2 regions of the Pseudoalteromonas sp. NZS11 genome follow, and region 2 is predicted to be linked to the other one. Evidence: riboswitches for the same ligand, from Rfam matches in the RefSeq annotation. Region 2 holds a riboswitch; the other holds the start of a gene.
The links. Region 2 has a riboswitch for lysine ahead of dapA (4-hydroxy-tetrahydrodipicolinate synthase). Riboswitches for the same ligand answer to the same signal wherever they lie in the genome.
Positions count from the first base shown of each region.

Region 1: another riboswitch for lysine. It lies ahead of lysC (lysine-sensitive aspartokinase 3); the one in region 2 lies ahead of dapA (4-hydroxy-tetrahydrodipicolinate synthase).

Region 1 covers NZ_JADYWP010000003.1:192,144-195,364, reverse strand. Annotated here, with positions in the region: gene lysC (lysine-sensitive aspartokinase 3) at 9-1,412, opposite strand; lysine riboswitch at 1,488-1,660, opposite strand; gene nhaD (sodium:proton antiporter NhaD) at 1,762-3,009, opposite strand.
Region 2 covers NZ_JADYWP010000009.1:99,024-102,244, reverse strand. Annotated here, with positions in the region: gene I6E82_RS16465 (PLP-dependent decarboxylase) at 1-262, opposite strand, end outside; gene I6E82_RS16460 (2,3,4,5-tetrahydropyridine-2,6-dicarboxylate N-succinyltransferase) at 262-1,002, opposite strand; gene dapA (4-hydroxy-tetrahydrodipicolinate synthase) at 1,018-1,902, opposite strand; lysine riboswitch at 2,093-2,293, opposite strand; gene I6E82_RS16450 (DNA-3-methyladenine glycosylase I) at 2,485-3,180, shown strand; gene I6E82_RS16445 (protein adenylyltransferase SelO) at 3,192-3,221, shown strand, end outside.

The DNA of each region.
Region 1 (3,221 bases), on a different contig from region 2:
ACAGTTACTTATGCAGCAAAATCATTTTCTAATAAACGGCTATGAATAGACTGTACTACGTTATCTGACTCAGTTTGCTCTACTAAAAAGCACAGGTTATGCTTACTAGCACCGTGACAAATTAATCGAATGTTAAAGTCTTTTAGTACACTCATTAAGTTCATTTCGTGTTGGCGTAATTGAATCTCAGAGCCAATAAGTGCCACCAATGTTAGGTTGTTTTCTACCGAAACATGGCAAAACTCTGCAAGCTTATCTAGGCATTCTTGATCAAGCTCTGGGCGCGATGCGTTTTGCGCGTTATCAAGGGTTATAGCTACGCTGATTTCTGATGTGGTTACCAAATCTACCGATATATTGTATTCACTTAATAGTGTAAATACGCGTGCTAAAAAGCCGCTTGCTAGGAGCATTTCTGGGCTTTTAAGCGTAAGCAAAATTTGGTTTTTACGTTGCGTTACTGCGCGTATACCTGGTTGCTGCGATTTTTCGCGCTCAATCCATGTACCGCCACGCTCAGGCTCGCGGCTAGAGCCAACAAACACATTAATGTGGCTACGGCTCGCTGGTAAAATAGTCGCTGGGTGCAATACTTTTGCGCCAAAGGTTGCCATTTCAGCGGCTTCGTCAAAACTTAAGCGTGCAATAGGCGTCGCTTTTGCACACAAACGCGGGTCGGTGCTAAAAATGCCCACTACGTCGGTCCAAATATGCACGCTTTTAGCGTTAATTGCTTCAGCTAATAATGCAGCACTGTAGTCAGAACCACCACGTCCAAGCGTTGTTGTTTGACCGTATTCGTCACTGCCAATAAATCCCTGAGTTACAATTACTTGAGCGTCTAATAACGGGATTAAATGCTCTTTAGCAGCTTGCGCTGTGGCTGCAACATTAGGCGTTGCTTTACCAAATTGGCTATCGGTTTTAAGCACTTTACGCACATCAAAGCGATCGGCGTTTAAACCTTGTAAACGCAGCACCTGAGCAAATAAATAAGACGACAAACGCTCACCAAAGCTAAGTAGCTCGTCGTGTTGCTGATCGGTTGTTAGTGACTCTTGAGCCAATGTTTGAAATGCTTTTAGGGTTTCGTTAAAGCCAACCGCTAAATCGGCATCTAGCGATAACTCATCTAAAATAGTTTGTTGAATAGCAAGCACGCCGTTTATGTGTTCTTGGCGCTCACTTGAGGTAATACTTGGTTTGCACAGTGCAACTAAGTGGTTAGTTACGCCGGCACTGGCGCTCACGGCAACAATACGTACGCTTTTATCTGCAACAATAATTTCGCTACAGCGACTCATTGCTTCAAAGTTTGCAACACTTGTTCCGCCAAACTTGGCAACGATGTAATCTGATTTTGCGCTTAACTCTGTTTGAGGTACTGTTTGTGGCGCTGATTGGGTAGTCATTTAGTCTCCTTTCGCGATATCCAAATCGCAATAAAACAAGAAGAACTTGGCAAAGGAATGCTTGAAGATAAGTCCACTGCCAGAAGCTCTCCACCTATATTGGTGACAGTTTTGAGGATTCAGCCCCATAAACCGAAAAACAATGACGACGTACCATTATTTTCCTCGGCGAGTACTTCCCTCCTTAATGATCATCGGCTTTCGTCGCCTAACATTAAGTACCTAAGTATCGCACCTCTTCTGAATGCTTTATTAACCAGTAGCTAATAAAACAAAACCCCACTAAGTAGCGGGGCTTTGAAAGTTATCGTTTAGACGTCTAGCTGTCAAGCATTTAATAATCTATGAGTTAAATAAAACTGCCCATGTAATACGAGCCCGCATATCCTACGGTGTAACAAATTAATAAATGCAGCGATAAACGCAAGTAGCTCATAAAGGTAAGCGCTTTAACTTTGCTCATGGCAATAATGCCCGCAGCCGAACCAATAATAAGCATTGAACCGCCCACGCCCGTTGCATACGTAAACGACAACCAGTGTTGTTGGCTCATTACTATATCGGCTTTTAATAAAGCAGCAGTAAGCGGTACGTTATCGACCCCTGCTGATAATATGCCCATTAAGTAGTTTGCGTACTCAGGTGCCATTACCGTGTATAGGTCGGTAAATTTACTCAACATACCAATTTCTTTAAGCGCGCCTACAAGTAAAAGTACACCTACAAAAAACAATAATGTGTCGTATTCTATATCGCGAACAAAATCGATTATGTCTTTGTTTATGTCTTTTTTGCGCATTAAAAATTGCGCTACTAAAAACATCACTGATAAACCAAACAAGAAAGTTAATAAAGGCGGTACGCTGTAAACTACACTCAGCATAAGTGTGCTCACTACGGTAGATAAGAATATAACAGCAATGGTAATGTCGGTTTTTTCAATGCGGGTTTTACCTGCACCAGCAAACTCAACACGCCCTTTCATACCGATAGACAGTAACGCGGCTAGCAGCATAACGCTTGCAAGTGCTGGCGCTATAAGTAGTAATAAATGAGCAATGGTTACTTTGCCATCTAAAAATATCATCAGTGTGGTTACGTCACCGGTTATTAGCGAGACCCCACCTGAGTTAACACCAAACACAATAAGCGTGGCGTATTTAATGAGCTTTTTAGGTTCAAGTTTTAACGACATAACAACCGCGAGCGATATAAGCGTCGCTGTTACGTTGTCTGAAATCGACGAAAACAAAAATGCAAAACCACCCACCAAAAACATGAGCTTTTTTTCGCTAATACTTTTTGGCATAACACGGTGAACAATATTTTCTATAAACCCCTTTGAATTTAAATACGCTACAAAGGTCATTGCAGCCATTAAAAATAGCCATAGAGAGGCAATTTCTAAAATATTTTCATTTAAAAGGTGTTGAATCGTATCGGGGCTTTGCCCGTGTAGAGGGTATATAAAAAGAAGAATCCAGCAAAGCGTACCAAAAAACAGCGTGGTTTTAGCTTTATTGACATGGATTATATCTTCTATAACGATCAGTAAAAATGCAATCGCTATCAGGGTTAGAATAATCGAGGAAACCATGGTAGTTAAACAACCTTTGATATAGTTTTAAAGAACACACAAATAACATTCCATTTCATGTGCCTATTTTCGGCGCGAATTTTAGCACTGCCTCTATGCAAAAACTATTATTAAATGGTCTTAAAAACGAATACTATATACAGACAAGGTTAATTAAAAATACGTAATAATGAGTCTTCTAAAAGAACTCAATAATAAAATACTAGGATGTT
Region 2 (3,221 bases):
GTGAGCTAATACCTTGTGCTAGCACTTGCTCAAGCTCACCTTTACTTGCTACGTCAAAATTAAAGCCAGCGCTGTCTAAGCTTTGAATAATTTTAGACAGTGGATTTGCTTTTACCGCGTACCACAGTTTTACATCGGTTTGCGCAACTAAACGTGCAAGATGCGCGTTTAGTTGATCTAGGTCGTAAACAAAAAAAGGTGTATCAAGTTGTTGTGTAATTGTATTTACAGCGGTTTTGATAGGCGTGCTCAAAAAGCTCATTATCGTAAAACCTCTTCAAGCAATAATGATGCATCGCTTTTTTCGTCGCGGTATTTAACTATTAACGCACACGACATGCTTAAGCCTTGCTCGCGCGCCCACTCGTTTGACGCAGGGCGAGAGCCTGGTATTACAATGGCATATTCTGGGATTGGCTCGCCTTTATCAAGTTGGCGCTCGTTTACGCAGTCGTATACCGGAATAGTTGCTGATAAACGCACGCCTGGGGCAAGTACTGCACCTTTTTTAATAACTACACCTTCAACAATAATACAGCCAGCGCCAATAAAGGCGTCGTCTTCTACAACTACTGGGCTTGCACCAATTGGCTCAAGTACACCACCAAGCTGCACTGCAGCACTTAAATGTACGTTTTTACCTACTTGTGCACACGAGCCAACTAATGCGTGGCTATCTACCATTGTGCCTTCGTCGATGTATGCACCAATGTTTACATACGCTGGTGGCATAATAATCGTGCCTTTAGCAACATAAGCACCACGGCGAACACTAGAGCCACCCGGCACCATACGTACGCCATCGTCAGTACTAAATTCTTGCGGAGCTAAGTTATGTTTATCAACAAAACCACCTGCAAACTCAGTATTAGTGCCATTTTTGAAGGCATCCAAAATGCCTTGTTTTACTTCTACGTTAGCTTGCCATTGGCCGCTTTCGTTTTGTGATGCTGCGCGTACTGCGCCCGATTCTAAATTATTTAATAGTTCTAACCAGCTCATTATAAAAACCTGTATTTAATGCCAAGATAAAATGGTGTTGTTTGCAGTTGTGATGCAATCGGTTTGAGTTAACTCAAGGTGTGTTAAAGGTGGACGAAGTTGCGGGCTGCTTAAGCGGCCTTGCAAATGCATCAATACCTTTACGGGAATAGGGTTTGCGACAGCAAATAAGCTATTAATAGCGCTTGACCACTGGGCAAATAAATTAGGGTGTTGGCCACTTAAGCTGCGTTTAACAAACTCGTGAGTTTGTGCGGGCCATGCATTTGCAGCTACCGACACTAAACCTTTTGCGCCAGCTTGAGCAAAATAAGGCATCAGCGCATCGTCGCCACTAAAAATAGCTAAATTAGGCGCAGCTTGGCGGTAAGCTTCAAACTGAGCAATGCTGCCGCTCGCTTCTTTTAACGCCCATAAATTTTTATTATTTTGTAAGTTTTGAATTGTTGCCGTTGGAATGCTAACAGCACTTCGACCCGGTACGTTATAAAGCATACACGGGTGAGCACTTGCATTAAGTAGGCTTTCAAACCAATGAGTTTGACCTATAGCGCCGGGCTTTGCATAAAGCGGTGAGCCAAGTAAAAAGCTATGAATTGGGAGTGTATTACAGTAGTTAACCCACTCAATTTGTTGCTTTAAGTTACTACCGCCCACAGCAACCATGAGTGGTACTGCTGGTTTTAGTTGGCATACGTGTTCAACAATGGCTTGTTGTTCTTTTAGCGTTAGTGCTAAACCTTCGCCCGTACTGCCAAGTAGTAAAATACCGTTATGTGCCGCTTCTTGATCGCTAACCAATTTAGTTAACGTGTTGTAGTCAACATCGCCGTGTTGATCAAATGGCGTTACGAGCGCGGTCCACAATGAGTAGTCGTTTAAATTGAAGTTGTTGATCATCTCTCACGAACTTATAATTTGTACCAACTTTATTAAAAACGTGATCATTTTAGCGATAACTAATTTAATGCAATTGATATTATTCGAAGAGTTAAAAAGCTTTATGGAAGGAGCCGCATTAACGTCGTTCGAACTAATAATTCGAAGAGCGAATGGGCTTAAAATAATAGGGCGCACGGCCTTAATATTTAAGACCAGAAGCTCTCCACCAAACTAATAAGCTGCTTTTTATAAGCAGCTATTGGTGACAGTCGCTAGGGTTCAACCTAGTCGCCCGAAATAAACACCTCGCAAAAGTGGTTACTTCTCGGCGTTAATTCCCCTCACGTATGCTCACTGGAGTTTGCGCTCCTAACATACGCTACCTGAATAACGCACCTCTTCTAGCCCTTTGCACCTGTTTGTAGAGTAAAACTTACAAACCTGTGCAATTTAAATAGGGTAATTACGGCGATTAAAGCATTTTAGCCATCTGGGTGTCAAGCTACTAAATACAGATTAATTCACCGAAAAGAGGGGTGGTTACGTATTGGGTGCTTTTCTCGTACACTAGACCCATAGTAGAAGTAAGGTATTAATCAGATGGAAAAATTTAGCGATATTTATAAGCGAGCGGTAGAGCGAAAAGGCTCTGAAAAAATGCTTAAGTTATTACTCGCAAAACCGCTATCTAAAAAACAACTAAGCACGTTAAGTGACGACGATTGGCTTGAGGAATTTACTCGAAAAGTATTTCAAAGTGGCTTTTATTGGTCAGTCATTAATAATAAGTGGCCAGGCTTTAGAGAGGTTTTTTGGGATTTTAGCGTTGATAAGTTATTAATGATGCCACCCGATATGCTGGAACAAAAAGCAACGGATGAGCGAATTGTTCGTAACTATAAAAAAGTAAAAACAATTACCGAAAATGCTTACATGATCAACGAAATAGCAGGGGAACATGGCAGTTTTAGTCAGTTTATCGCTAATTGGCCAACAGACGATATTATTGGTTTATGGGCGTATTTAAAAAAGCATGGTGCGCGTTTAGGCGGAAATACAGGGCCTTATGCACTGCGAGCACTTGGTAAAGATACTTTTTTACTATCACGCGATGTAGAGAGTTACTTACGGGCCCATAAAATTATAGACGGCGGCTTACAAACTAAAAAGTCACTAAATGCAGCCCAAGCCTTTTTTAACGAAATGCAAAAGCAAAGCGGCTTAAGTATGCAAGAGTTAAGCTTAATTGTTGCTTATGGCGTAGGTGACAACCGTGTTGGTATAAGTCAGCAATAATAGGAATTACCATGAAATTAGTGCCAAGATACACAGACATT